2 regions of the Microbacterium sp. K36 genome follow, and region 1 is predicted to be linked to the other one. Evidence: riboswitches for the same ligand, from Rfam matches in the RefSeq annotation. Region 1 holds a riboswitch; the other holds the start of a gene.
What was found. Region 1 has a riboswitch for thiamine pyrophosphate ahead of DW296_RS15700 (ECF transporter S component). Riboswitches for the same ligand answer to the same signal wherever they lie in the genome.
Positions count from the first base shown of each region.

Region 1 (15,081 bases):
GCGAGGGCCTCAGCGGGCAGGTCCCCATCGGATCGATGCCCGGTGTCGCTCAGCACTCGATCGATTCGCTGCGAGCGGCCGCCGTCGAGGCCGCCGAGGCCGGAGTGGGCGGCGTCATGCTGTTCGGCGTTCCCGCGGTCCGCGACGCCCGCGGCTCCGGCGCGGACGACCCGCAGGGCATCCTGAACGTCGCCACGGAGGCGCTGGCGGCCGAGGTCGGTGATGCGCTCGTCGTGCAGACCGACCTCTGCCTCGACGAGTTCACCGACCACGGGCACTGCGGCGTCCTCGCCTCCGACGGCTCGGTGGACAACGACGCGACCCTGGAGCGGTACGCCTCGATGGCTCTCGCCCAGGCGCGCGCGGGCTCGCAGCTGCTCGGGCTGTCCGGGATGATGGACGGCCAGGTCGCCGTGATCCGTCAGGCGCTCGACGCCGAGGGCTTCACCGACACCCTCATCCTGGCGTACGCCGCGAAGTACGCGAGCGCGTTCTACGGCCCGTTCCGCGAGGCCGTGGACTCGCAGCTCCAGGGCGACCGCCGCACGTATCAGCTCGACCCCGGCAACCGTCGCGAGGGCGTGCGCGAGGCGCTGGTCGACGAGGACGAGGGCGCCGACATCGTCATGGTGAAGCCGGCGATGGCCTTCCTCGACGTGCTCCGCGAGGTGCGCGACGCCGTGACCGTCCCGGTCTGGGCGTACCAGGTGTCGGGCGAGTACGCGATGATCGAGGCCGCCGCCGCGAACGGCTGGATCGATCGGCGCGCCGCGGTCCTCGAGTCGCTGCTGTCGATCCGCCGCGCGGGCGCCGATGCCGTGCTCACGTACTGGGCCACCGAGGCGGCCCGCTGGCTGCGCGGCTGACCCGTCCTGCTGACTGCCGGCGGCCTCCGGGGGAGACGCGGCGGGCTAGCCTGGAAGGGATGCCGGGAGAGTTCCGTGCATCACGGAGGAGCCTCGATGACCGACCGCAATGACGACCTTTTCTCTGCCGCCCGAGCGGTGATCCCCGGTGGGGTGAACTCTCCGGTGCGCGCCTACGGGTCGGTCGGCGGGACGCCCCGGTTCCTCGCCTCGGCGCGTGGCGCCACCGTGACCGACGCCGCGGGACGCGAGTACGTCGACCTCGTCGCGTCCTGGGGCCCCGCGCTGCTCGGACACGCGCAGCCCGAGGTCGTCGCCGCGGTGCAGGAAGCCGCGACCCGCGGGCTCTCCTTCGGTGCGCCGACCGAGGGGGAGGTCGAGCTCGCGGCGCTCATCGCCGACCGCGTCCGCTTCGGCGAGATCCGTCCCGTGGAGCGCGTCCGTCTCGTCTCGACCGGCACCGAGGCCACCATGACGGCCATCCGCCTCGCCCGCGGTGCGACCGGCCGCGATCTGCTCGTGAAGTTCGCCGGTCACTATCACGGCCACTCCGACGGCCTGCTCGCGGAAGCCGGATCCGGGGTCGCCACGCTGGCGCTTCCCGGTTCGGCCGGCGTACCCGCGCCGATCGCCGCGCAGACGCTCGTGATCCGCTACAACGACCCCGAGGCGCTCGCCGCCGTCTTCGCCGAGCACGGTCCCCGCATCGCGGCCGTCATCGTCGAGGCCTCGGCCGCGAACATGGGCGTCGTCCCTCCGCTGCCGGGCTTCAACCGCCTCATCGCGGAGACCGCGCACGCCCACGGTGCTCTGATGATCCTCGACGAGGTCCTCACCGGCTTCCGGGTGCACCCCGCGGGCTTCTGGGGCCTCCAGGCGGCGGCGGGGGAGGACTACCTTCCCGACATCCTGACCTTCGGCAAGGTCGTCGGCGGCGGTATGCCGCTGGCGGCCCTCGGAGGTCGTGCCGAGGTCATGGACCTCCTGGCCCCCCTCGGTCCCGTCTACCAGGCGGGGACGCTCTCCGGGAACCCGCTCTCGGTGGCGGCGGGCCTGGCCACGCTCCGCCTCGCGACGCCGGAGGTCTACGCGACCGTCGACGCCGCAGCCGCTCGGGTCTCGACGGCCCTCGACCGCGCGCTCGCCGACGCCGGGGTGACCCACGCCCTCGCGTCCGCCGGCAACCTCTTCAGCGCCTCGTTCCGCGCCTCCGCTCCGCGCGACTACGCCGAGGCGCAAGCACAGGAGTCGTTCCGGTACGCGGCGTTCTTCCACGCGATGCGCGAGCACGGCGTCGCGCTGCCGCCGAGCGTCTTCGAGGCCTGGTTCCTCACCGCCGCCCACGGCGAGGACGAACTGCAGCGCATCGAGGAAGCCCTGCCGCATGCCGCGCAGGCGGCCGCCACCGCGCGCCCCTGACTGCTGCCGCCGCTGCCTTTTCCCGCGAGGACAGGCGCCCGCGCGGGAACAGGCACGGCTGGACCCTGCTGCCTGATGTCGAGCGGATGCCTGCGTAGGGAGCGGTGGTCGCGAGGCCGTCGACATCAGGTCTTCGCGCGGGGTCAGGCTTAGGCCCGCGGCAGCGCCTGTTCTTGCGCGGCGGCCTGTCCTCGCGAACGAGCGGTGAGGGCAGAGCGTGGGGGATTCCGACAAGGGATCGTTGCGTTCCTGTGAGCAACTTCCAGCCAACCGGGAGGGCGGCGCTGGCAGACTGGGGGCATGGTGACGTTGTTGCTGGACCAGACGCAACTCGAGGTCGTGCTTTCGCCCATCGAACGTGCCGCCACCTTCCACCGTGAGAACGTGCGCATCGTGCGCGACACGATCACCAAGGTCCAGCTGACGGATGACGCCTGGACCTGGCTCCGCGGGGTCCCCAATCCGGGTACCCACATCCCGGGCGTCCTGGCAGCCGGGAGCTGGAAAGCGGCAGGCAGCCTCGACTTCGTGCTGATCCGTCGCCGTCGCCCCAGCGTGGTCGTCGATCTCGAGGGCGACCCGCAGTACAACCGCCTGATCCTGACCACCCGGCACGGCCTCGCGCTGACGCAGGCGCTCCGCCTTCCGGTCTCGGAGGAGCCCGCGACAGTCGAGGAGATCGTCGCCACGGCCCCGACTCCGGTCTCGAAGGGCAGCCGCCGGCCCGTCATCCGGCCGCGTCCGGCCTGACCCCAGACGCAGAACGCCCTCCCGATCGGGAGGGCGTTCGTGTGCGCGGTTCAGCCGTGGTTCTCGTCGGAGTGCGCCCCGTGGTCTTCGTCCGCATCGGTGTCGGGCGCCTGTTCCTGGTCCGGAGCATGCGCACCGGACTCCTCCGAGGGCTCGCCCTCCGAGGACTCCTGCTCTTCAGGCGATGCGGCCTCGGCGGGGGCGTCGCCCTCCCCGGACGCGAGCGGGTAGTCCCGGGGCTCGTCCTCGTAGTAAGCGCGGGCGGCGGCGGCGAGCATGGAGCTCACGGCCGCGGATCGCGGGTCCTCGTCGTCGCTCGCGGGGTCGGACGCGTCTGCCGGCTCCGTCGTGTCGGCGGTCGCGCCCTCGTCGTTCGGGGCGGCCGCGGCGTCGAGCTCGGCGAAGAACTCCACGCCCGCGGGGCCCGCCTCGTCGGCTGCGGACTCCGCGGCCTCGGCGCCGATCGAGCCGTCGGCGGCGTCGATCTCAGACGGAGCTTCAACCCCCTCGGCCTCGGCGCCCTCTGCGGGGAGGGACGCGTCGCGCGTCGTCTCGTCCGACTCCCCTGGGGCGGGAGCGTCCTGTCCCGCCGACTGCTCGGGCGACGTGCGCGCCTCCCCGGCCTTCGTGTCTTCGTCTGCCATCTCGGCGGAGGATGCCGCGAACAGGGCGGCGAAAGAGCGTCGCGGGGACTCGGTCGCGGGCACCGGCGCGGGAGCGCCGGAGAGGATGTCGTCGAACGAGCGCGAGGAGTCGGACTCCGCATCGGACGCGGTGTCGGGCGTCGCGCCCGTCTCCTCCTCGACATCGGCCAACGTCAGCGCGACGGTCTCCTCGACGACGGGGACGACCTGGGTGGCGTCATCGTTCGCAGCGGTCTCCACCACGGTCACGAGCGGGGTCGTCTCGTCGTCGACGGGGCCCTCGGCTCCCACCGTCTCGTCATCGTCGTCGGACTCCGTGGCCGCGGCGTCGCCGGGGGTCTCCGTGCTGAGGTCATCGGCGAGAGCCGCGGCTCCGCCGGCCGCGAGGGCCGAGGCGGCGGCACCGGCGGCCGCATCGCCCGTCGTGGTCGTCTGGGCGTCGGTCGCCGAGTCTTCGGGCTGCTCCAGTGCAGGCGCCGTGTCGAAGCGGCCGCCGCGCATGAGGTCGATGAAGACGTCCTCCAGCGTCGGGCCGCGCTGCACGAGGGTGCTGAGAGCGATGCCGGCGTCCGCCGCAACGGCGCCCACCCGGCTCGCGTCCGTGCCCCGCACGGTCAGACCGGAGCGGAGCACCTCGATGTCGAAGCCCGCGGCGACCAGGGCGGTCGTGAGGCCGGGACGATCGACGGAGTCGACCACCACCGAACCGCCGGCCGGGTCGGCCAGCGTCTCGATGCCGCTGGACAGCACGAGGCGTCCCTTGGAGAGCACGAGCACGTGGTCGGCGACCTGCTCGATCTCGCTAAGCACATGGGAGGAGACCAGGACCGTGCGGCCTTCGTCGGCGAGGCGACGCATCAGCAGGCGCATCCAGCGGATGCCCTCCGGGTCGAGACCGTTCGCCGGCTCGTCGAAGACGAGCGCTCCCGGGTCGCCGAGGAGTGCGTGGGCGACGCTGAGGCGCTGGCGCATGCCGAGCGAGAATCCGCCGATGCGGGTATCCGCTTCGCCCTCCAGGCCGACGAGGGAGATGACCTCGTCGACGCGCGCCAGGCGGATCCCGTTGGCCTTCGCTGCGATCGTGAGCTGACGGCTGGCCGTGCGGCGCGGCCGGTAGGCCGTCTCCTCCAGCACCGCGCCGATGGTGCGCAGCGGCTGACGCAGCTCGGCGTACGCGACGCCGCCGATCGTGGCGGTGCCGGACGTGGCGCGCACCTGGCCGAGCAGGATGCGCAGGGTCGTCGTCTTGCCGGCGCCGTTGGGGCCGAGGAAAGCAGTGACCGCGCCGGGCTCGACCCGTGCGGAGAAGTCCGAGACGGCCGTCACCTCGTTGAAGCGCTTCGTCACATTCGTGAATTCGAGCACCTGTCCTTCGGGCATCCGGGACCTCTCGTTGCGATGAACAGTTCCTCCTATCCTGCCGGAAAACCGCCCCGGAACCCGCATTTCGTGCGGAATCCGGCCGCATGCGACGGGGTAGCCTGGCACCCGTGACCGATACCCCCGCCGCGCCCCGTGTCCTCATCCGCACCGAAGGAGCGCTCGGGCGGCTCACGCTCAACCGCCCCGAGGCGATCAATGCGCTCGACGAGGACATGATCGCGACCATCACGGAGGCGCTCATCGCCTGGCGTGACGACTCCGACGTGCAGATCGTCCTCCTCGACGGCGAGGGCGAGCGTGGGATGTGCGCAGGTGGCGACGTGCGCCGCCTGCACAGCCAGATCACCTCGGGTCATCCGGAGCAGTCCGCGGAGTTCTTCCGTCGGGAGTACGCGATGAACGCCATGATCGCGGAGTACCCCAAGCCCGTGGTCGCGCTCGCCGATGGCATCACGATGGGCGGCGGCATCGGTCTCGCGGGGCATGCCGCGATCCGCGTGGTCACCGAGCGCTCGAAGCTCGCCATGCCGGAGACCCGGATCGGCTTCACGCCCGATGTCGGCGGCACCTGGCTGCTGGGGCGGGCGCCGGGGCGCCTCGGCGAGTACCTCGGTCTCACCGGGACGACGATGAACGGTGCCGATGCCGTGTACGCGGGATTCGCCGACCACTTCGTCCCCTCCGACCGCCTCGATGCCCTGCGTGAGGCTCTCGCCTACCGCGCCGATCCGACGAGCCCCAGCGAGATCGTCCTGCTGTTCGACGAGACGCCGGAGCCGTCTGCGCTCCCCGCCGCGCGGGAGTGGATCGACGACGCCTTCGCCGCCCCGACCGTCCCCGAGATCCTGGAGCGGCTCCGCGCGCTCGGCACCGACGAGGCTGCGGCCGTCGCCGACCTGCTCGACGGGCTGGCCCCGACCGGGCTCGTCGTCACGCTCGATGCCGTGCGGGAGGCGCGGGGGATGAGCGGGCTCCGAGCGGCACTCGAGGGCGAGTACCGCCGGGTGCTCTGGTTCGTGAACGAGCACCCCGATCTCGTGGAGGGGATCCGGGCGCAGGTCGTCGACAAGGACCGCGACCCGAAATGGCAGCCCGCATCCCTCGCCGAGCTCGGACCCGACGCCGGGGAGCCCGCCCGCGACTACGTCCCGCAGCCGGCGCTGTTCTGACGCGCGCCTCAGCTCTCTTCGGGGACGACGGCGGCGCGGCGGCGGGAGTCCCAGGTCGCCCGGATCACGTCGGTGACATCGTCGGGTTCGAGGCCGGCCTCCTGCGCGGCGTCGACCAGCTCCCGAATCCGCCGGATCACCGCCGCCGGCAGCACGGCGGCGGAGTCTGCGACGCGTGTGCCCGCCGCGGTGCGTGAGACGACCAGGCCGTCGGCTTCGAGCATCTTGTAGGCGCGCGCAGCCGTCCCCGGAGCGACGCCGAGGTCGCCGGCCGTCTGCCGGACCGACGGCAGACGTTCGCCGGCGCCGAGCTGGCCGGAGACGATGAGCCCGCGGAACTGCCGATAGATGTCCCGAGCCGGAAGCGTGTCGTCGGCGGCGGACAGCGGAGAGCGCGGCGTCATCGCGCGTCCTCCGGCTGCCGCGTCGCCGCCGTCGCGGAAGCCCTCGACCTGCGGGCGCGGTCCGGTAGCAGGGCCGGCGCCGCGAGCACCAGGAGTGCTACGGCGACGACCTCCAGCACAGGAGCCGCCGCACCGGCCGCGCGGGCGATGTCGGCATACCGCCAGACGATCTCGAACGTGCCCTCGCCCTCGATCGTCAGGGGCCCGATCCGCCCCGCGCTCCCGATGAACCGCCAGGCGGCGGCCAGCGTGAGCAGGATGCCTCCGGTCGCGATCTGGGCGACCCCCGCGGCGATCCGGCGACGTTCGCGGTGTTCGGCGGGAACGGTCTGCGGACGGAGGAACGGACGTGTGGCGTTCGCCCACAGCGCCCACATCACCGCCCCGGCGAGGAGCGCGCAGCAGAGCAGCACCGCGACGCCGTACGCCCACCCGTAGAACCACAGCCGCACCGGGTCGACGTCGGTGTTCGGTGCGGGGATCTCCAGGAACACGAAGGGCCCGCCGTCGATGTTCGAGGAGGCGCAGCCGGCCGCGATCGTCGTGAGGATGAGCCCGAGCAGCGCGATGCCCGCCGCCACGATGCCGCCGCGGGAGCTGAAGGAGAGCCAGGTCCGCCGGGTCCCGGTGGCCACCGGCTGGGTCGCGTGGCGCGCACCTCGAACGCCGATCGCGAGCCCCAGCGCGGCGATGACGGCGGCGGTGGCGAACACGGGAGCGGCGTAGCGCCACCAGGACACCTCGCCGTCCAGCGGCAGCACGTGCCGGGCGAGCACCTCCACCGTCACCCCCGTCCCGAGGACCACCAGGGCGCCGCCGGCGAGGAGCCGTCGCTCGGGCGAATAGCGTGCGCCCACGGCGACCGCTTCATCGCGCGTCAGCCGGGTCGCCGTCGCCGCACGCGCGCGCCACCAGGGCGTGAAGGTCAGAAGCGCGGCGATGACGAGGCCGACGGCGAACGAGACGACCGGCGACGAGAGGACGGCACCGACGATGTCGGGCGGGGTGGCGTTCGGCATGACGGACTCCGTTCTTTGTGTCATATGTCTATCACAAGTTGTGTCATTCAAGTGATACATACGCCGGTTCGCTCTGAGCGAAGGTCCTCCCGGAGGGGGATCCGAATGTCGCCGCTTCGTGGCACCCTGTCCTATGGCCGGTCGTCGGTCGGCATCCGTCTGCCGGGAGACCCGCCGCCTCCTCCTTCCGAGAAAGTACGCCTGTGCTGGGAAAACTCCTCCTCCGATATCTGTCTCGCTACAAGTGGCTCCTCGTCGCCGTGCTGGTCTTCCAGTTCGCCAGCGCGGCCGCCACCCTCTACCTGCCCCGCCTCAACGCCGACATCATCGACAAGGGCGTCGCGCAGGGCGACACCGCGTACATCTGGCGCACCGGTCTGTTCATGCTGGCGGTGTCGCTCGGCCAGATCGTCGCCTCGGTCATCGCGACCTACTTCGCCGCCCGCGCCGCGATGGGGGCGGGCCGTGACATCCGCGCCGACGTGTTCGGCAAGGTCAGCGGCTTCTCCGAGCGCGAGGTCTCGCAGTTCGGCGCCGGTTCCCTCATCACCCGCAACACGAACGACGTGCAGCAGGTGCAGATGCTCGCGATGATGGGCGCGACCATGCTCGTCACGGCGCCGCTGCTCGCGATCGGCGGCATCATCTTCGCCGTGCAGACCAACGCCGGGCTGAGCTGGCTGATCGCCGTCTCGGTCCCGGTGCTGCTCCTGCTCGCGGCACTCGTCATCGGCCGGATGGTGCCGCTGTTCCGCAGCTACCAGGGCAAGCTCGACAACGTGAACCGCATCATGCGCGAGCAGCTCACCGGCGTGCGCGTGGTCCGGGCCTTCGTCCGCGAGCGCATCGAGGAGGAGCGCTTCCGCGGCGCGAACACCGACATCATGGTCGTCGGCCGGAAGGTCGGCTCGCTGTTCGTGCTGCTCTTCCCGCTGTTCATGCTCATCCTCAACGTGACCGTGGTCGCCGTCATCTGGTTCGGCGGCATCGAGGTCAACAACGGAACCGTGCAGGTGGGCACGCTGTTCGCCTTCATGCAGTACATCGGTCAGATCATGGGCGGCGTCATCATGGCGAGCTTCATGGCGATGATGATCCCGCGCGCCGCCGTCTCGGCCGAGCGCATCGGTGAAGTGCTGAACACCGAGTCGACCATGACGCGACCGGCGGACGGCGTCACCGCCTTCCCGACACCGGGAGCGGTCGCGTTCGACGACGTGGAGTTCACCTACCCCGGCGCCGACGCCCCGGTCCTCAGCGGCATCAGCTTCGCCGCCGAGCCGGGCGAGACCGTCGCGGTGGTCGGCTCCACCGGCTCGGGGAAGACCACGCTCGTCTCGCTCATCCCTCGCCTGTTCGACGTCTCGGGCGGTGCGGTGCACGTGGGGGGCACGGACGTCCGCGACGCCGACGTCGAGGCGCTGTGGGACAGCATCGGCCTCGTGCCGCAGCGTCCCTTCCTCTTCACGGGCACCGTCGCGTCCAACCTGCGCTACGGCCGCGAGGACGCCACCGACGAGGAGCTCTGGCACGCGCTGGAGATCGCTCAGGGGCGCGACTTCGTGGAGGAGATGCCGGACGGCCTCGACTCCCGCATCGCCCAGGGCGGCACGAACGTGTCCGGGGGACAGCGACAGCGCCTCGCGATCGCGCGGGCCCTCGTCCACCGCCCGCAGGTGCTCGTGTTCGACGACTCGTTCTCCGCGCTCGACCTCACCACCGACGCCCGGCTGCGGCAGGCGCTCTGGCGGGAGCTCCCGCACGTGACGAAGATCGTGGTCGCGCAGCGCATCTCCACCATCACCGATGCCGACCGCATCGTGGTGCTGGAGGGCGGCACGATGGTCGGAGTCGGCACCCATGAGGAGCTGTTGGAGACCAGCGAGACCTACCGGGAGATCGTCGAGTCGCAGCTGGGGGTGGACGCATGAGCGAGCAGGACCCTTCGACAAGCTCAGGGACCCAGGGCCGGCGCCGTCGCGGACGGGGTGCGGCCGCCGCGCCCACGGCCGAGCGGGAGCTCACCGCCGAGGAGCAGTACGAGGCCGAGCTCGCCGAGCAGGCACGGCAGAACTCCGGCGACTGGGACAGCGTCGCACCGGGCAAGGCCGACAACTTCGGCACGAGCTTCGCCCGGATGATCGGGCTGCTCAAGCCCTCCGCGGTCTGGTTCGTCTTCGTGTCGATCCTCGGAGCGATCGGGGTCGTGCTGACCGTCGCCGCCCCGAAGGTGCTCGCCGAGGCGACGAACATCGTCTACCGCGGCTTCATCTCCATCCAGCTCGGCCAGCCCAGCGGAGACTTCCCGGGATTCCCGGCGGGGACGCCGCAGGACGTGGTGGTCGACGCCCTGCGCGACGCCGGACAGACCGACTTCGCCAATCAGGTCGGAGCGCTCGGCGACTTCCGAGTCGGCGACGGCATCGACTTCGACGCGCTGGGCTGGGTGATCGCGGCCGTCCTCGCGATCTACGTCGTGGCCGCATTCCTCAGCTGGCTGCAGGGGTACGTCATCAACGTCATCATGGTCCGGACCATGTGGCGCCTGCGGGAGTCCGTCGAGGCGAAGATCAACCGGCTCCCGCTGGCGTACTTCGACAAGGTGCAGCGCGGCGAGCTGATCTCCCGCGTGACGAACGACATCGACAACATCACCCAGACCATGCAGCAGTCGCTGTCCGGTGCCCTGACCGCCGTGCTGACGGTGATCGGCGTGCTCGTGATGATGTTCTCGATCTCGTGGCAGCTCGCGCTGGTGGCGCTCGTGGCACTCCCGCTCATGGGCGTGATCTTCGGTGTCATCGGACCGCGCTCGCAGAAGGCCTTCGGCACGCAGTGGCGCAAGGTCGGCCGGCTCAACGCCCGGGTCGAGGAGGCCTTCTCCGGGCACGCGCTGGTCAAGGTGTTCGGCCGTGAGCAGGACGCTCTGGACAAGTTCAAGGCAGAGAACGAGGAGCTGTTCCAGGCGAGCTTCAAGGCGCAGTTCCTCTCCGGCATCATCATGCCCGCGATGACCTTCGTCGGCAGCCTGACCTATGTCGGCATCGCGGTGCTCGGCGGCCTCATGGTCGCCAGCGGCCAGCTGCGACTCGGCGATGTGCAGGCCTTCATCCAGTACTCGCAGCAGTTCACCCAGCCGCTGTCGGAGCTGGGCGGCATGGCTGCTGTCGTGCAGTCCGGCACCGCGTCGGCGGAGCGGGTGTTCGGCCTGCTCGATGCCGACGAGCAGGAGGCCGACGATCCTGATGCCCCCGCGCTTCGCGAGGGGGAGGGCGTGATCGAGTTCGAGAACGTCTCCTTCTCCTACTCGCCGGAGCGTCCGCTCATCACCGATCTGTCGTTCCGGGTGGAGCCGGGGCAGACCGTCGCGATCGTCGGACCCACGGGTGCCGGCAAGACGACGCTCGTGAACCTCATCATGCGGTTCTACGAACTCAGCGGCGGACGGATCACGCTGGACGGTCAGGACATCTCGACCATCACGCGTGACGACCTCCGGTCCCGCACAGGCATGGTGCTCCAGGACCCCTGGCTGTTCGCCGGGAGCATCCGCGAGAACATCCGCTACGGACGCTCGACCGCGACGGACGAGGAGGTGCTGGCCGCCGCGCGGGCGACCTACGTCGACCGCTTCGTGCACGCGCTTCCGGATGGGTACGACACCGTGCTCGACGAGGACGCGTCGAATGTCTCGGCCGGTGAGCGGCAGCTCATCACGATCGCCCGGGCGTTCGTGGCGCAGCCGTCGATCCTCATCCTTGACGAGGCCACCTCGGCGGTCGATACCCGCACCGAGCTGCTGCTGCAGAACGCCATGGCCGCGCTCCGGCAGGGGCGCACCTCGTTCGTCATCGCGCACCGGCTGTCGACCATCCGCGACGCGGACCTCATCCTCGTGATGGAGCACGGCGACATCGTCGAGAAGGGCACGCACGACGAGCTCATCGCCGCGCAGGGCGCGTACTGGCGCCTGTACCAGTCGCAGTTCGAGCAGGCGGCGACCGACCTCGACGCCGAAGCGGCTCTCACCGGATCCTCGCCGGTCGTCGTGACCGGCGACGCGGACGAGGAGGCGAGCGCGCAGGAGCAGGCGACGGACGCGGTGGCCGGAGCGTCGGTCGGCGCCCAGCTCCCGGCGGCCGAGACCGCAGCGGCTCGGGCACTCCTCGACGACGGCGCTGACGGCTCCACGTCTCCGTCCTGACCCGCCTCACGCACGACGCCCCACTCCGGATCGGAGTGGGGCGTCGGTCGTCAGCGCTCAGTCGGCTCCGGCGATGCCGAAGAGCTCGAGGGGGTGGGTGAGTCGCCACCACGGGCTCGGACCGTCCAGATCCTCGTCGAGGACGAGGGCGGTCTCCGTGCTGTCGACGGGACCGGTCGTGGTCAGGGTACCGACCGTCCCGTCCGCCTCGCGTTCCTCTCCGAGATCGAACACCGGCGTCGCCGTCGCGCTCGCTCCGTTCCACAGCACGACATCGGCGTCTTCACCGGCGACCACATCGATGCGCTCGCCCCAGACGGTGAGGACGCGCCCGACCACCGTGCCTGCCGGCACGGCCGGGCCCTGGGCCTGCAACGCCGCTTCCGTCTGAGCGAACAGGGCGCGGGTGAGGGCGAGGCGCGCCTCGTCGTCCTCCTGGTTCAATGCCGCGGCGTAGAGCCGGACCGTCGCGTCGCCGATGACGACGTCCTTGGCGGTCAACAGGTTCCAGCCGACGAGGGTGCCCGTCTTGATGCCGACGACTCCCGGATCGGCGAGCATGCCGTTCGTGTTCTCGACCGTCCCGGCCCCGGGCAGGTCGACGGACCGGGTGCCCACGATCTCGGCGAACACCGGATTCCGCATCGCCATCTCGCCCAGGGCCACGAGGGCTTCCGGGGTGGCGACGTTGCGCTCGTCGAATCCGGACGGCGTCACCACGGTGATGCCGGAGAGCCCGCGCTCGCCGAGCCAGACCTCGGCCGCCGCAGCGAACTCCCGGTCGGACCCCCAGATCTCCGACGCCAGCCGGTCGATGTAGTTGTTGGCCGAACCGAGCAGGGTGCCCTGCAGAAGCTGGTACTCGGTCAGCACTCCGCCCACCGGCACATCGAGCGCCGACTGATTCGAGATCCGGTAGTCCCAGTACCGGACGCTGTCGGCGTAGGTGAAGGAGAACTCCGGGCCCTGTTCGCCGGGGGCCAGCGGAAGCCGGTCCAGCACCATGAGACTGCTGACGACCTTCGTGATGCTCGCGATGCTCACCGGAGCGGTGGTCGACGCCGCGGTGGTCATCCCGGCGATGCCGACCGCCCCGTCGCCGACCGCCGGCCAGGCGAGCGCGGCGGTGGGGGCGGCGACGGGGGTGAACTCGACCGCCTGGACAGTCGGGGCCACCTCGTGCAGCGGCCAGAGCAGCGTGGTGCCGGCGTACGAGGCGACGAGGCCGACGAGGACGCCGAGGGGGACGAGCAGGCCGGGGCCGACGATCGCGGGGCGCAGCTTCGCGTCGCGGAGCAATCCGGTCTCCTCCTCCGTGCCGACCGACGCATCGAACTCGGGTGTCGACGACTCCACGGCGACGATCGTCGGGTCCACCCAGGTCAGCGCGGTCGCCGGTGCCGAGGCATCGGCCCACGCCACCGCTTCCGTGACGGGAGGGTCGACGGCGGGCACGGCGGACGCGGATGCGGGGTCTTCGGGCCGCGCGTCGACGCCGACGCCGCCGGACGCCTCTTCAGGGGGATCGGAAGCGGTCACTCGCTTACGGTACCGAATCCGGCCCCGAATCCGCCGTGCGCGGCGCGGGACGCGCGGACGGTAGGATCGACAGCACAACCACGGGAGTCCGGCGAGCCGGGCTGAGAGGGAGCGAATCGCGCTTCGACCGTCGAACCTGATCTGGGTCATGCCAGCGCAGGGAGGAGTTCACATGAGTACGTCCACGTCCGCATCCCCGTCGAGGAACACCGCGGCCGCTCCGGCGCGGGGCTACCTGCGCTGGCGCGTCATCGACATCGTCGTCGCCAGCGTCCTCGGTGTCGCCGCCGGTCTGATCTTCCTGGCCTGGAACGTCGGTTACCTGGGGCCGAAGGCCCTGCTCGAGCCGCTGCTTCCCGGCCTCCAAGGGCTCCTCGACGGCCCGTGGCTCTTCGCGGGTGTGCTCGGCGGGCTCATCATCCGCAAGGCAGGAGCCGCGATCTACGTCGAGCTGCTGGCCGCCGTCGTCTCGGCACTCATCGGCAACCAGTGGGGCGGCTTCCTCACGCTCGAGGCCGGTCTCGTGCAGGGCCTCGGCGCCGAGCTGATCTTCCTGCTGTTCTTCTACCGCCGCTGGTCGCTGCCCGTCGCGATCCTCGCCGGGGCCGGTGCCGCGCTCGCGGGCGGCATCAACAACCTCGTCCTCTGGTATGCCGGGTCCGGTCCCGCCTTCACGACGATCTACCTCGTCAGCACCGTGATCTCCGGGGCCGTCATCGCCGGTGCGCTGTCGTGGGTGCTCGCTCGCGGCATCGCGGCGACCGGGGCTCTGGACCGGTTCGGCTCCGGGCGCGAGGCGCGCGTCCGCGTCTGATGTCCGCGCAGTTCGCTCCCGCCGGCGTCGAGGCCCGCGGCTGGGGTTGGCGACACGCGAGCCGCCACGCCTGGGCGCTGCGCGACGTCTCGTTCCGCATCGAGCCCGGCGAGCGGGTGCTGGTGCTCGGCGCCTCCGGTGCGGGGAAGTCGACGCTGCTGCACGGCCTCGCCGGTGTGCTCGGCGGCGAGGAGGAGGGGGAGAGCGAAGGCGCGCTGCTCGTCGACGGCGACCCCGCCGCGGCGACCCGCGGGCGGGCCGGGCTCGTGCTCCAGGACCCCGACTCGCAGGTGATCCTCGCCCGTGCCGGTGATGACGTCGCCTTCGGGTGCGAGAATCTCGGGGTGCCGCGTGCCGAGATCTGGCCCCGCGTCGAGGCGGCGATGGCCGGCGTCGGACTGGACGTGCCGCTCGATCACCCGACCGCGGCGCTCTCCGGCGGTCAGAAGCAGCGCCTCGCCCTGGCCGGCATACTGGCGATGGGCCCCGGGCTGGTGCTGCTCGACGAGCCGACGGCGAACCTCGATCCGGAGGGCGTGCGCGAGGTCAGGGATGCGGTGGAGCGGATGCTCGCCACGAGTCCCGCCACCCTCGTGGTCGTGGAGCATCGGCTCGAGGTGTGGTTGCCGCTCCTCACGCGGGTCATCGTGCTGGGCACCGGCGGGGTGGTGGCGGACGGCACTCCCGCGGATGTGCTCGGTGCGCAGGGCGAGCGCCTGGCCGCGGACGGCGTCTGGGTGCCCGGCCGGCCGCCCGCCGAGCCGCCGGCACCGCGGGCGGCTCCCGGGGAGGTGCTGCTGTCGGCGCGCGGGCTCGCGGTCGCACGGGTGAAGGGGCGTCCGGTGGCACAGGGCATCGACCTGGAGGTGC
Region 1 covers NZ_SSDN01000100.1:101,998-117,078, forward strand. Annotated here, with positions in the region: gene hemB (porphobilinogen synthase) at 1-866, shown strand, start outside; gene hemL (glutamate-1-semialdehyde 2,1-aminomutase) at 963-2,285, shown strand; gene DW296_RS15660 (hypothetical protein) at 2,586-3,035, shown strand; gene DW296_RS16600 (ATP-binding cassette domain-containing protein) at 3,086-5,059, opposite strand; gene DW296_RS15670 (enoyl-CoA hydratase/isomerase family protein) at 5,170-6,231, shown strand; gene DW296_RS15675 (GntR family transcriptional regulator) at 6,240-6,635, opposite strand; gene DW296_RS15680 (hypothetical protein) at 6,632-7,654, opposite strand; gene DW296_RS15685 (ABC transporter ATP-binding protein) at 7,858-9,585, shown strand; gene DW296_RS15690 (ABC transporter ATP-binding protein) at 9,582-11,858, shown strand; gene DW296_RS15695 (D-alanyl-D-alanine carboxypeptidase family protein) at 11,916-13,397, opposite strand; TPP riboswitch at 13,468-13,579, shown strand; gene DW296_RS15700 (ECF transporter S component) at 13,570-14,211, shown strand; partial or broken gene DW296_RS15705 (ABC transporter ATP-binding protein) at 14,211-15,081, shown strand, end outside.

Region 2 (15,081 bases), on a different contig from region 1:
GAAGACGAAGGCGTCGCGGTCGAGAGTCCCCTCGGCGAGCGCGCGCACGAAGGGCAGCGCATCGATGTCGCGGCGGATCGCGGCGGTCTCCTCCCACCAGGCCGCGGCCACCTCCTCCGGCGTCGGCCGGGTCTCGACCCCGCCGCGCGCCCAGAGCCCCGCGAGGTGATGGATCGGGCCGTGTCCTCGCCCGACGTCCAGGTCGTCCGCCGCGCGGAGGGACTCCCGCAGCCAGGCGCGCGCGGCGCGGACCGCGGTCGCCGGATCGTCGCCCCTCGCCAGTCGTGTCGCGAGAGCCGCGGACAGCGAGCAGCCGGTCCCGTGGGTGTTCTCCGTCATGATGCGTGCCCCGGGGAACTCCACGCGCTCTCCCGCCACAGCATCGATCAGGGCGTCCGGCGCCTCGTCCCCTGGCAGGTGACCGCCCTTCACGAGCGCCGCGGTCCCCGTGGCGGCCGACAGCTCCCGCGCCGCGGCGAGCGCGTCCGCCCAGTCCGCCACCTCGCGACCGACGAGCACCGCGAGCTCGGCGAGGTTCGGGGTGACCACGGTCGCCAGAGGCAGCAGGTCCCGGAGCTCCCGCTCCGCCTCGGCGTGGAGCAGCCGGTCCCCCGAGGTCGCGATCATGACCGGGTCGAGCACGACGATCGGGGGCTGCGTCGCCCGGAGCCACGCGGCGACCGTCCGGATCACCTCGACGTCCGCGAGCATGCCGATCTTCACGGCGTCGATGCGGATGTCCTCGGCGACGGCCTCGAGCTGCGCGCGCAGGAACTCCGCGGGAGGGACGTGCACGGCGCGGACGCCCTGCGTGTTCTGGGCGGTCAGAGCCGTGAGGGCGGCCATGCCGTAGCCCCCGTGCGCGGCGATCGCCTTGAGGTCGGCCTGGATGCCCGCGCCGCCGGACGGATCGCTGCCGGCGATGCTGAGCACATGCGGCACCGCCCGCCCCAGCCACCGCCGACGGAAGGCCGCGGCGGCGGCCCGCGGATCCTCTGCCGCGCACAGCGCCGAGACCACCGCGATCCCTGCCGCACCGGCCTCGCGCAGCGCCGCCGTGTCGTCGAGGTCCACCCCGCCGATGGCGACGCACGGCAGCGCACTGCGCGCGGCGAACGCGGCGAAGCCGTCGATGCCGAGCGGGTCCGGATGGTCGGGCTTCGTGCGCGTGGGGCGGATCACGCCGACCCCGAGGTAGTCGACCGTGCCGGGCGGCAGCGCGGTCACGGCATCGAGATGGGCAGGGGTGTTCGCCGTGAGCCCGATCAGCGCCTCCGGGCCGAGCAGCTCGCGCGCGCGGAGCACCGAGGCATCCGCCTGGCCGAGGTGCACCCCGTCCACCCTGGCACCGCGGCGACGGGCCTCGACGGCCGCATCGAGGCGATCGTTCACGACGAGCAGCGCACGACCGTCGATGGCCGCGGACAGGGCGAGGAGCTGCACGACGGTCTCCTCGTCCGTCGCCTCCTTGTCGCGGAGCTGCACGATGCGGACCCCACCCGCCACGGCCTCGCGGACGGTCTCCACCACCCCCCGAGCGCCGCACAGCGACCGATCGGTGACGAGGTAGAGGGACAGGTCGACGGTCATCGGGCCCCCTCCTCGACGCGGGCGCGGGCACGGAGGTCCCCCGGAGTCACGGCGGACAGGGCGTCGAGCAGTCCGACGGCGAAGCTGCCCGGTCCGCGGGCGGTCTCCGCCGCCTGCTCGGCCGCGACCGTGTAGACGAGGGTCGCCGCGGCCACCGTCGTTAGTGCATCGGTCCCGGTACCGCGGGACGCCCCGAGGAAGGCCGCCATCACCGCGCCCAGCGCGCAGCCGCCGCCGGTCACCCGCTTGAGCAGCTCGTGCCCGTTAGCGATGCGGATCACCCGCTTCCCGTCGGTGAGGAGGTCGACCGGACCGGAGACGGCGACCACGGAGCCGTGCCGGTCGGCGAGCTCCCGCGCCGCCGCTGCTGCCGCCTCGGTCCCGTCCGTCGCGTCGACACCGCGGCCGCCGCTGCTGTGTCCGGCCAGCGCGAGGATCTCCGATGCGTTGCCGCGGATGGCGGTGGGGCGCAGCGCGACCAGCTCGTGGGCCAGGGCCGTCCGCACCGGGAGGGTGCCGATCGCGACGGGATCGAGCACCCACGGCGTGCCGGCGGCGTGCGCTCCCGCCACGGCCTCCCTGCCCGCCTCCCGCTGCTCCGGGGTCGGCGTCCCGAGATTGATGAGGAGCCCCGAGGCGGCAGCGGCGAACGGCTCGGCCTCGCCGACGATGTCGACCATGGCCGGCGCCGCCCCGAGCGCCAGCAGCACGTTGGCGGTGAACCCCGTCACGACGGCGTTCGTGATGCAGTGCGTCAACGGCGGCGTAGCCCTGACCTCCTCCCGCAGCCTTCCCGCCGTGACGGCGAGGTCGAGGACGGATTGCGGACGCACAGGATCGCTCATGGGCGACATCCCTTCGCTAGTACGAACTAGATCAGGTTCGACGGGTGTGATCTCAGCCGCGGATGCGGCACCCCGTGTCACTGCCTCGCAGTCTAGCGAGCGAGGGCGTCGAGCAGCGCCCGCTCCTCCGTCCGTGTGAGTCCGGCGCGCCGCTCCCGGTCCACGCCCCGTTCGCGCTCGTCCGCCACGACGCGCTCCACCGTCTCGTCGAGGGAGCGGAGCGTGCCTCCGCTGCGGCGATACCGCGCGTTCGAGCGGGTCATGAATCCGCTCATCTCGGGCGGCAGCCACAGCGGCAGCGACCGCGGTCCCGCCCAGTACGCGACGCCTTCCGCGACGAGACGGTCCTCCGTGCCGACGACGAGCGGCCCGGTGTGCCCGGTGGCCGCGCGCACGGTCCGGAGCACGTCCCCCAGCTCGCGCACGTCGCCGATCGCGTTCACGGCACCGGTGACGGTGGCGGACACGACGAAGGCGGCGACGTCCTCGACGTCGATGACCTGCGCTGTGCGCCCTTCCAGCGGCGGGAGCAGCACCGGCTCGTCCAACGCCCGGAGGAACGCCGCCGCCCAGTAGCCGAAGCGATCGCTGGGGTCGCCGCCGCCGACGATGAGGCCGGGACGGACGAGGAGCGCGCGGTCGCCAAGGCTCGCCTGCACGGCATCCTCCGCCGCGACCTTCTGTCGCGCGTAGTCGTCGTCCTCACCGGCCTGCGCCGCCGGGTGCCGCGGTGCCGACTCGTCGGTCCCGACCGTCTCGTCGTCGCGGTAGACCGACATCGACGACACGTACGTCCACCGGGCGGCACGGTCGCCGAGTGCGCGGACCGCCCCGGAGACGTGATCGGCGCGGGAGGAGACGTCGACGACGTGGTCCCAATCGGTGCGCGAGACGACGTCGTAGGCGGCCTCCTCATCTCTGTCCGCCAGCACGAGGGTCGCTCCCGGCGGCGCCGGGCGTCCCCCGCGGGCCAGGCAGGTCACGGTCGCCCCCGCCCCGAGCGCATGCGCGGCGATGCGCCCCGACAGCCATCCGGTTCCCCCGAGGATCAGCACATCCGTCATGTGCCCATGTCATCAGGATCGACGACCCGGGGGAAGGGCCTCCGCTCAGAGCGGAGCGGCAGGACAGGCCACCACGCGAGTACAGGCCGTCACGCAAGTACAGGCCACCACGCGAGTACAGGCATCACGCGAGTACAGGTCACCACGCGAGTACAGGCTGTGGGTGCTGCTGTCGCCTAGTGCCGCGCGAACGCCTGCTGCCGCGCGGCCACCCGAGGAAGCCGCGCGGCATTAGGATCAGTCGCGGAGGGCGGCGCCGAAGCGCTCCGCGGCGACGGCGACGCCCGCCATCTTCGCCTCGGAGGCCTCCGCGGCGGTCAGCGTGCGGTCCTCGGCGCGGAAACGCAGGGCGAACGTCAGCGACTTCGATCCCTCGGGCACGCCCTCGCCGCGGTAGTCGTCCACGAGCCGGACCGACTCCAGCAGTGCACCCGCGCCCTCGGCGAGAGCAGCGCGGACCGCGCCTGCCGGCACCTCGGCCGGGAGCGTGAGCGAGACGTCCTGCGTTGCGGCCGGGAACGTGGAGAGCGACGCCGCCACGATGCGTCCTCCGGCGAGCGTGAGCAGCCGGTCGAGGTCCAGCTCCAGCACGGTGGCGCGACCCGGCAGATCGGCCTCCTCGGCGACGGCGGGATGCAGCTCGCCGACGTAGCCGACCTCCTCGCCGGCGGCGACGAGCGCACCGGTGCGTCCGGGGTGGAGCGCGGCGCGCTGCGTCTGCACGACGTCGATCTCGATGCCCGCGGCGGCCCCGATCACGCGGACCGCGTCGAGCGCCTCGACGAGCCCGGCGGCTTCGGCGGCACGACCCGGCTGACGCGGCGACACGTTGCCGGTCAGCAGCACCGCGACGTGGCGTTCCTGCGGCGGGATGGAGGCGTCGAGCGCGGCGAGCACTTCATCCGACGGCCGGACGCCGAGCGGCGGGACCTCGGCGGTGCCGTATTCCACGCCGGGCTCCGGGACGAACACGGCGCCCGTCTCGAACAGCGCGAGATCGGTGAGCCCGCGCGAGATGTTGCGGTGCGCGGTCTGCAGCAGACCGGGGATGAGCGAGCGCCGCAGGAACGGCACCTGCCCGTCGAGCGGGTTCGCGAGGCGGATGCTGGGCAGGTGCTCACCGGACGCGGAGCCGTGCAGATCGTTCTGTGCCTCGGTCGTGAACGGGAACGCCGGGGTCTCGACGAACCCGGCGGCGGCGAGGGCATTCACCACGCGGCGGCGCCCCTGCTGATGTGCCGTGAGACCGCGGCCGGACGGCGGCGTCGGCAGCACCGAGGGGATGCGGTCGAGTCCGTGGATGCGGGCGACCTCCTCGGCGAGCGTCCACTTGTCGGTGAGGTCCGGGCGCCACGTCGGCGGGATGACCGTCCAGCCGTTCTCCGCCGCGGTGACCTCCGCCCCGATCGTCGTCAGCGCGCCGGTGATCTCGTCGTCGGTGTAGTCGACGCCGATCAGCCCCTGCACGAAGCCGCGCGGGAGCTCGATCTCGGCGACGAAGACCTCCGCGAAGAGCGCTCCGCCCTCCTCCGTGAGCGTGCCGCCGGCGAGCTCGACCATGAGGTCGGCTGCGCGCCGGGCCGCGACGAAGGGGATCAGCGGGTCGACGCCCCGCTCGAAGCGCTTGGACGCCTCGCTCGGGAGCTTGTGACGGCGGGCCGTGCGGGCGATGGTCGTCGCGTCGAAGGTCGCCGCCTCGATGAGCACGTTCCGCGTGGTGTCGCTCATCTCGGTGGTGCCGCCGCCCATGACACCGGCGAGGCCGATGGGACCGGAGTCGTCGGTGATGAGGAGGTCCTCGACGTGCAGCTTCCGCTCCACGCCGTCGAGCGTGGTCATCTTCTCCCCCGGCGTCGCGCGCCGGACGGTGATGCCGCCCGTGAGCTTGTCGAGGTCGTAGCCGTGCAGCGGCTGGCCGAGCTCGAGCATGACGTAGTTCGTGATGTCGATGAGCACGCCCAGCGACCGCATGCCGGCGAGGCTCAGGCGCGCGATCATCCACGGCGGAGTGGGCCGCGACGGATCGACGTCGCGCACGACCCGGGTGACGAACTCGCTCGCACCGACCTTGCCGCGCACCGGTGCCTGGTCGTCGACCACGGCCGTGTGTCCGGAACCGGGCTGCAGCTCGGCGAAGTCGCGCTCGGCGGGGTCGCGGAAGGCCGCCCCCGTGGCGTGGGAGTACTCGCGGGCGACGCCGCGCACCGAGAACGCGTAGCCGCGGTCCGGCGTGACGTTGATCTCCACCGCGACGTCGTCGAGGCCCAGCAGCGCGATCGCGTCCGTACCCACGGGCGCATCGATGCCGAGGTCGCTCAGCACGACGATGCCGTTGTGCTCGTCGCCGAGACCCAGCTCGCGCGCGGAGGCGATCATGCCGTCCGACACGTGACCGTAGGTCTTGCGGGCGGCGATGGGGAACGGCCCGGGAAGCACGGCGCCGGGCAGGGTCACGACGACCTTGTCCCCGACGGCGAAGTTGTGCGCGCCGCAGACGATCCCACGGACGCCGCCGTGCTCGGGACCGACGTCGACCTGGCACCAGTTGATCGTCTTGCCGTTCGACTGGGGCTCCGGCTCGAGCGAGACGACCTGGCCGACCACCACGGGACCCGTGATGTCGAAGCGGTGCACGTCCTCCTCTTCGAAGCCGACGGTCACCAGCGCCGCGAGGACGTCCTCGGGCGTGGCATCCGCTGCCAGATCGACGTACTCACGCAGCCACGAAAGCGGGACGCGCATCACACCACCATCCCGTACTGCTCGCTGAAACGGACATCACCCTCGGCCATGTCGCGCATGTCCTGCACATCGCTGCGGAACATCAGCCCCCGCTCGATGCCCATGCCGAACGCGAAGCCGCTGTACACCTCCGGGTCGATCCCGGCCGCGCGCAGCACGTTCGGGTTGACCATGCCGCACCCGCCCCACTCGATCCAGCGCGCGCCGCCCTTGAAGGTCGGGTGCCACAGGTCGAGCTCGGCGGAGGGCTCGGTGAAGGGGAAGTAGTTCGTGCGGAAGCGGGTCTTGGCCTCCGGGCCGAAGAGCTGCTTCGCGAAGTGGTCGAGCGTGCCCTTGAGGTGCGCCATCGTGATGCCCTTGTCGACGACCAGGCCCTCGAACTGCGTGAAGACCGGGAGGTGCGTGGCGTCGAACTCGTCGGTGCGGTACACGCGGCCAGGGCACAGCACGTAGATGGGGACCTCGCGGTTCAGCATCGACCGCACCTGCACCGGGCTCGTGTGCGTGCGCATGACGAGGTGGCGCGAGGTCGGGTCGACGTAGAAGGTGTCCTGCTCCTGGCGAGCGGGGTGATCGACGTCGAAGTTCAGCGCGTCGAAGTTGAACCACTCGTGCTCGAGCTCCGGCCCCTCCGCGATCTCCCACCCCATGCCGACGAAGATGTCCTCGACATGGTCCTGCAGGAGAGCGAGCGGGTGCCGGGCGCCCACACGCGTCCGCGACGGGACGGCGGTGATGTCGACGCGCTCGGCCTCCAGGCGCGCGGCGACCTCGGCGGCGGCCAGCTCGGCCTCCTTCGCCGCGAGCGCCTGGTTCACACGACCGCGGCCCTGACCGACGAGCTTGCCGAACGCGGCCTTGTTCTCGGGGGCGACCTGGCGCATCGAGGCGTTCAGGACCGCGAGCGGCGATCCCTCCGCGACGTGCGCCGCACGGGCGGCTTTCAGCGCGGCGGTGTCGGCGGCCGCATCGATCGCCGCGAGGGCGTCGGCGACAGCGGCTTCGACCGCTTCGGGGGTGATTTCCGGAGACTCTGACACGGGAGTCGAGTCTACCGGCGCGGGACGGGCGTCCCGCGCCGGTAGCGGCTCAGAGGCCGGAAGCGCCGGAGCTGTTGGCGTCGAACTTGCCCAGCCCGCGCTGCGCCACGATGAGCGACGTGTTCGTCTCGCCGTCGTGCTGGCGAGGGTCTGCCTCGTCCGGCCCGGCTTTGGCCGAGCGCTTCGCCCGACGCTGCAGGCGGTAGGCGATGTAGGAGAGCACCAGACAGACCGCGACGTACATCGAGCCGCCGACGATCGCAGCGGGGATCAGCGGCGACCCGTAGGGCGCCTGGTTGCCGATCTGGTTGATGACGTACAGCAGCTCCTGGTACGTGATGATGAAGCCCAGCGCGGTGTCCTTCAATGCCACCACGAGCTGCGCGATGATCACGGGCATCATTGCCCGGACGGCCTGCGGGATGAGGATGAAGTACATGACCCCGGTCTTGCGCAGACCGATCGCGTAGCCGGCCTCCTTCTGTCCGCGCGGCAGCGACTCGATCCCGGCGCGGAGCACCTCTGCGAGCACGGAGCCGTTGTAGACGATGAGCGCGATGACCACCGCGAAGTACGGCGGCATCCTGATGCCGATCACCGGAAGGCCGTAGTACAGCAGCATCATGAGGATCAGGACGGGGATCGCCCGCATGATCTCGATGATCCACCGCACCGGCTCCCGCACCCAGGCGTGCTCGGAGAGACGGCCGATGCCGAGGACGAAGCCGAGGACCAGCGAGCCGACGCCGGCGACGGCGAAGGCGGAGAGCGTGCTGAGCAGCCCTTCCCCGAATCGCACCCAGACTGCCGAGTACGTGAAGATGTTCCACTTCTCCGCGGAGAACTGGCCGGTGGCGTAGAGGCGCCAGACCACCCAGCCGAGCACGGCGAGGACGATCAGGATCGTGACGGCGCCGATGATCCGGTTGCGGGCGACCGCACGGGGGCCCGGGACGTCGAACAGGACGGAACTCATCGCGCGATCCTCCACTTGTTCTCGAGTACGCGCTGCACCCAGCTCAGGAGCAGCACGAGCACGATGAAGATGACCATGACCCAGAGCAGCACGACGAGGGCGTTCTCGCCGCGTTCGCTGAGCGCCGCCCGGATCGTGCCGAGGTTGACCACCGAGAAGCCGGCGGCCACCGTGGTGTTCTTCATGAGGGCGATGAGCACGCTCATGAGCGGCGGGACCACGGACCGCGTCGCCTGGGGTAGCACGACGAAGCGCATGACCTGGCCGAAGTTGAGGCCGACGGCCCGTGCCGCCTCCGCCTGTCCGACCGGCACCGTGTTGATGCCGGCGCGGATCGCCTCCGCGACGTACGTGGCGGTGTAGATGCCGAGCGCGATCGTGGCCAGCAGCAGCGAGTTGACCCGCTCCCCCAGCAGGATCGGAAGGCAGAACGCGAAGAAGAACATCACCAGCGTGAGCGGGGTGTTCCGGATCCAGTTCACGTACACGGCGCCGACGCCGCGCGCGATCGGGACCGGGGACACGCGGGCCGCTCCGACGATGAGTCCGAGCACCACGGCGATGAGGCCACCGCCGAGGAACAGCGCGATGGTTCCCCACAGCGCTTCACCCCAGAGGTCGAGGTGGTCAGAGATCACTCCCACTGCTGTGCCTTTCGGTTCGTTTCCGCGTCAGGTCGACGCCGAGGAGGACGGGGGCGGCCGGTCGGACCGACCGCCCCCGGGAGATCAACCGACCGGGTCGACCTCGGGCTGCTCGGCCTTCACACCGGAGGCGCCGAGGTTGTTGTCGAAGATCTGCTGCCAGATGTCGCCACCGTCGGTGAGCTGCGTGTTGAAGTACTCGACGAGCGCGTCGTCGCCCTTCGCCACACCGATGCCGTAGCGCTCCTCGCTGAACGGCTCGCCGACGACCTTGAGGTTGTCGGGGTCCTGCGCCGCGTAGCCGATGAGGATGGCCTCGTCGGTGGTGACCGCGTCGACCTGACCGTTCTTGAGGTCCTCGACGCACTTGGAGTACGTGTCGTACTCCTTCGTCTTCACCTCGGGGTAGTTCTCCTTGATGTTCTGGATCGGCGTCGAACCCGTCGCCGAGCAGACCGTCGTCGAGGAGTCCAGGTCGTCGACGCTCGCGATGTCGCTGTCGGCGGCGACGAGGAGGCCCTGGCCGGTGACGAAGTAGGGACCGGCGAAGGCGATCTGCTCCTTGCGCTTGTCCGTGATGGAGTAGGTACCGACGTAGTAGTCGATGTCACCGTTGACGATGGCCTGCTCGCGGTTCGCGGAGGCGATCGCCTGGAACTCGATCTTCTCCGGGTCGACGCCGAGGGACGCCGCCATCCAGCGGGCGATGTCGACGTCGAAGCCGGTCCGCTCGCCGGTCACGGGGTCGAGGTAGCCGAGACCGGGCTGGTCCTCCTTGACACCCACCTTGACGGTGCCCGACGAGGAGATGCGGTCGAACGTGGGGCTCCCCTCGATCGTGACGTCCTCCTCGACGGTCCAGGGCGTGCTGCTCGAGGTGTCGCCCTCGTCGCTTCCCGACGTGCCGGTGCTCGACGGCGTGCCGCTGTTGCAGGCCGTGAGCGCGAGCAGCGCCACCGTGGCGATCCCGAATCCGGCCAGTGTCCGTGTGCGTCGCATGTGCGTCTCCTTCGTGTGCTGTGCTGTGGGTGCTGGGTCTGGGAAGTCAGTGCGTGAGGAGCTTCGAGAGGAAGTCCTTGGCGCGGTCGCTCTTCGGGTTCGTGAAGAACTCCTCGGGCTTGGCCTCCTCGACGATCCGGCCGTCCGCCATGAAGACGACGCGGTCCGCCGCCTTGCGGGCGAAGCCCATCTCGTGGGTGACGACGATCATCGTCATGCCCTCCTGGGCGAGCTCGACCATGACGTCGAGGACCTCGTTGATCATCTCCGGGTCGAGCGCGCTGGTCGGCTCGTCGAAGAGCATCACCTTCGGCTGCATGGCGAGGGCCCGCGCGATCGCGACGCGCTGCTGCTGGCCGCCGGAGAGCTGCGCGGGGAGCTTGTTCGCCTGCTGGGCGACGCCGACGCGCTTGAGGAGCATCATCGCCTCCGCCTCGGCGTCGGACTTCTTGAGTCCCCGGACCTTGATCGGGCCGAGCGTCACGTTCTCGAGGATCGTGAGGTGCGCGAAGAGGTTGAAGGACTGGAAGACCATGCCGACGTCGGCGCGCAGGTGCGCGAGCGCCTTGCCTTCCGCGGGCAGTTCCTTGCCGTCGATGCGGATTGAGCCGCTGGTGATGGTCTCCAGACGGTTGATCGTGCGGCAGAGCGTCGACTTGCCCGAGCCGGAGGGGCCGATCACGACGACGACCTCCCCCGCGTTGACGGTGAGGTCGATGTCGCTGAGCGCCTGGAACTCGCCGTAGTGCTTCTGGACGTTCTCGACGACGACGAGCGGGGTTTCAGAGGTCATCATTTCTCCAAACTAGCCACGCGATGCGCGCGGTTCCAGGCACCACGGTGAGGTTTACACGTTCGTAATCACCTGATCGCGGCGCCAATGCATCCTCGCAGGGGCACCCCACGGCCCGCCCCCTCGGGCCGCGGGATCGCCCTGCTGCCACGCTCCCAGCGACAGCAGGCAGCAGGTGTCCGATCGTGTGCGATCGACCTCACCCTGGCAGAGCGCGCGGACGGCTGTCAGGGATCTTGAGGATTTCTTGAGGGGACGCCGGTCAGCGGCGCAGATCGCGGTAGTACTCCTCCGCGCCGGGATGCAGGGGCACCGGCCCGGTGAAGATCGCCGACCGGCGGTCCAGCAGAGCCGCCGCCGGCACATCGGCCGCGAGCGCGGTACGCGCGGCGAACAGGCCCGCGACGAGATCGTGGACGACGCCGGGCGGGGTGCTCCCGGCGGTGACGAGGTAGTTCGGCACCGCCATCGTCGTGACGGAGACGTCGAGTCCGTAGGTGCCCGCAGGCACGTCGGCGGGCCGGTACGCGTGGGAGTACCGCTCGTTGACTGCGTTCACCCAGTCCTGCTCGACCGGGAGCAGGCGCACGTCGATGGTCTCCGCGAGGTCCGCGATCCCGGGCGTCGGCAGCCCGCCCACCCAGAAGAAGCCGTCGATCTCGCCGCGCTCCATGGCGGCGATCGACCCGCCGAGGTCGAGCTGCGGATCGTCGATTCCGTCGGCCGCGACGCCGGCCGCGTGGAGCATGCGGGTGGCGATCACGTTCACGCCCGAGTTCTCGGCCCCGAGGGAGATCGTCCGTCCGGAGAGGTCCGCGAGGTCTTCGACGGCCGAGTCGTCTCGCACGACGATCTGCAGGTACTCGTCGTAGAGGCGGGCGACCGCCTGCACGTCCAACGGCTCGGCGAAGGCGCCCGTCCCCGCCACGGCATCGGCAGCCGCGTCGCCCTGCGCGAAGCCGAGGAGCGCCTCCCCCGCGCTCACGCGCAACAGGTTGTCCACCGATCCCGCCGTCACCTCCGCCGTGAGGTCGACGTCGAGCTCACGCGACAGCTCGGCCGCGAGGTGGCTGCCGTAGTCGTGGTAGACACCGGTGGGGCTGCCGGCGGCGAGCACGGCGTCGGTCTCCGTCCAGTCCGCGGAGCGCGGGCTGCACGCGCTCAGTCCGACTGCGGTGACGAGCGCGAGCATGCCGGCGACGACACGCCGCCCCCACGCGCTCATGCCGCCGCCTCCGCCGGGAGGACGAGGGCCACGAGGAGCCCGCCGCCGTCGGCCCCCTGCACCCGCAGCTCGCCCCCGACCGTCGCGAGGAGGTCGGTCGCGATCGCCAGCCCGAGCCCGGTCCCCGGCATGTCGCCGCTGTCCGCGCTCCGCCAGAAGCGGTCCGCCGCGGACGAGGCGTCCTCCGGAGACAGACCAGGGCCGTGGTCGCGCACGGTGAGGTGGCATTCGTCACCCGCGCGCTGCGCGCCGACCTCGATGGACGAGCCCTCCGGCGAGTACTTCACCGCGTTGTCGATCGCGGCGTCGAGCGCACTCTCCACGATGGTGCGGTCGGTGATCGTCATGACCGACGACTCCCCCGTCCGGCGCAGCACGATGGCCCGCTGCGCCGCCACCTCCTGCCAGGCCTCGACCCGGCGGCCGGCGACGGCGGCGAGATCGACCGCCGACATGGTGGAGTCGGTGCGACCGCCGCGGGCGAGCCCGAGGAGGGTCTCCAGGATGCGGGTCATCCGCCGGCCCTCCTCCCTGGTCTCCTCCACGTCGTGGTCCCACCCGCGTCCCAGACCCGTCGCGAGGTGCTCGACGCGCAGCAGCAGCGCGTTGAGCGGATTCCGCAGCTCGTGCGAGGCGTTCAGCGCGAACTCCTGCTGGCGGGTCATGACGCGCTCGATCTCGTCGGCCATGCCGTTGAACACCCGCGTCATGCGCCGCAGCTCGGGCGGCCCGGTGCCCTCGGCCACCCGCGCGTCCATCTCCCCCCGCTCGATCGCCGCCATCGTCTCGTCGAGACGGCGCACCGGGGAGAGCACCCAACGGGCCAGCCCGGCGACCAGGAGGATGCCGAGCGCGCACAGCAGCACGACGATGAGGCCGAGCACGAGCGTCTGCCGGAGGATGACGGTCTGCGGCGTCTGGGTGCCTCCGGTCACGAGCACGGCGCCGATCACGTCGCCGTCGTCGAACACCGGCTCCACGAGCGCCGCATCGGACACGATCCAGGCGGAAGAGGTCGGCTGCTCGGCGCGGCGTCCGGAGAGCGCCAGCCGCACCCGCTGCGCATCCCCCTCCGACAGGACCGTGTCGCCGTGATCCCCCGCCGCCCACGGGCTGCCGGTGAGATCGAACACGGTCACCTCGATCCCGTAGACCTCCTGGAAGCGGCGGACCTCGGCGTCCATCACCGCCGGACTCCCGGAGCGCAGCGCCTGTCGGGCGCTCGTCGCGAAGTACCCCAGGTCGCCGAGCTGCTCGGCGTAGAACGACTGCTGGACGCTGCGAGCCGCGCTCCACCCGGTCACGCCGCCCAGCGCGACGAGCACCACGATCAGCGGCACGAGGAAGACGACGATCAGGCGGCGGCGCACGTGTCAGGACCCCGCGAGCCGGTAGCCGACGCCGCGCACGGTCTCGATGAACGCGCGATCGCCGCTCTTCTTCCGGATGGCGGCCACGTGCACCTCGAGGGAGTGGCCGAAGCCACGCCAGTCGGTATTCCAGACCTCGCGGATGAGGCGCTCCTTCGGCACCGCGACGCCCGGATACCGCGCGAGCACGCCCACGATGTCGAACTCCTTGCGGGTGAGCGCCAGCGGCACCCCGCCGACCTGCACCTCCCGCGCCACGAGGTCGATCTGCACGGCCCCGTCGTGCAGCAGCACCCGGGTGTCGGGTTCCGTGCGCAGCGGCCGTGATCGGCGGGTGACCGCCTCGATCCGCGCCAGGAGCTCGTGCACGTCGTAGGGCTTCACCACGAAGTCGTCGGCACCGGCGCGCAGCCCCTTGATCCGCTCGGCGACCTGGTTGCGGGCGGTGACGATCACGATCGGCACGTCAGACCGTCCGCGGATGCGGCGGCAGAGGTCGATCCCGTCGACGTCCGGCAGCCCGAGGTCGAGAAGGACGACCTCGGTGTCGGCGTCGAGGTGCTCCAGCGCCGCTGCCCCGTCTGCCGCATGCACGGTGGCATAGCCCGAGCGCGCGAGGAAGGCCTGCAAGGCCCCCGCCACCCGCTCGTCGTCCTCGACGATCAGAATCCTCATCCCGCGTCCCGTCCCGTCGCCGGTCAGCCGGTGGAGGCCGCGCGTTGGGCGAACGCGCTCTCGTACAGGCAGACGCTCGCCGCGGTGGCGAGGTTGAGCGACTCGGCGCGCCCGAAGATCGGCAGCCGGAGCACGCGGTCGGCTCGTGTCAGCGCCTCGTCCTCGAGTCCGCGCGCCTCGTTGCCGAACAGCCAGGCCGTCGACGCCCCGAGGACCCCGTCCGCGCGCGCCGCGAGGAGGTCGTCCCCCTTCACGTCCGCGGCGAGGATCTGCAGTCCCGCATCGTGTGCGCGACGCACGACCTCGTCGAGCTCACTGCCCACCGAGACCGGGAGGTGGAAGAGTGAGCCGGTCGTCGCCCGCACCACCTTGGGGTTGTACGGATCGACCGTGCGACCGGTGAGCACGACGGCATCGGCACCGGCGGCGTCGGCGGCCCGGATGATGGTGCCGAGGTTCCCGGGGTCGCGCACCTCCTCGCAGATCGCGACGAGACGCGGGGCCGCATCGAAGATGTCCCGCACCGAGGTCGGCGTCTGACGGACCACCGCGACGAGTCCCTGCGGCGTCACCGTGTCGGCCATCGCATGGAGGACGTCCTCGCTCACGTACTCGACGTCGACGCCCGCCTCCGCCGCGGCGGCGCGGATGTCCGCGTGCTTCTCCCACCCGTGCGGGGTCGCGAACAGCTCGACGATCGCTTCTGGACGGTACGTCAGCGCCTCGCGGACGGACTGCGGACCTTCGAGCAGAAAAAGACCGGTCTCGGTGCGCGCGCTGCGCTTGGTCAGCTTGGCGACGGCACGGACTCGGGGGGAACGGGGGTTCTCCAGCACGAACTCAGTCTACGGTCAGCCCGACGCCGCCCGGATACGCGGAACGGGCGCCTTCCCGGAGGAAAGCGCCCGTTCGGAAGCGAGATGCTTACGCGGCCGACTTCGGCGCGTTGACGTCGGAGGGCAGAGCCTTCTTCGCCGTCTCGACCAGCGTCGTGAACGTCGCGGCGTCGTTCACCGCGAGGTCGGCGAGCATACGACGGTCGACCGTGACACCCGCGAGGCCCAGACCCTGGATGAAGCGGTTGTAGGTCATGCCGTTCTGGCGGGCCGCAGCGTTGA
Region 2 covers NZ_SSDN01000046.1:51,639-66,719, reverse strand. Annotated here, with positions in the region: gene DW296_RS03775 (bifunctional hydroxymethylpyrimidine kinase/phosphomethylpyrimidine kinase) at 1-1,590, opposite strand, end outside; gene thiM (hydroxyethylthiazole kinase) at 1,587-2,435, opposite strand; TPP riboswitch at 2,427-2,520, opposite strand; gene DW296_RS03765 (NAD-dependent epimerase/dehydratase family protein) at 2,528-3,499, opposite strand; gene pheT (phenylalanine--tRNA ligase subunit beta) at 3,737-6,241, opposite strand; gene pheS (phenylalanine--tRNA ligase subunit alpha) at 6,241-7,281, opposite strand; gene DW296_RS03750 (amino acid ABC transporter permease) at 7,331-8,257, opposite strand; gene DW296_RS03745 (amino acid ABC transporter permease) at 8,254-8,901, opposite strand; gene DW296_RS03740 (glutamate ABC transporter substrate-binding protein) at 8,986-9,900, opposite strand; gene DW296_RS03735 (amino acid ABC transporter ATP-binding protein) at 9,947-10,693, opposite strand; gene DW296_RS03730 (TAXI family TRAP transporter solute-binding subunit) at 10,956-11,918, opposite strand; gene DW296_RS03725 (ATP-binding protein) at 11,915-13,288, opposite strand; gene DW296_RS03720 (response regulator transcription factor) at 13,292-13,963, opposite strand; gene DW296_RS03715 (TrmH family RNA methyltransferase) at 13,987-14,799, opposite strand; gene rplT (50S ribosomal protein L20) at 14,888-15,081, opposite strand, start outside.
Region 2: it holds a riboswitch for thiamine pyrophosphate, as region 1 does, so the genes downstream of both, thiM (hydroxyethylthiazole kinase) here and DW296_RS15700 (ECF transporter S component) in region 1, are expected to answer to the same signal.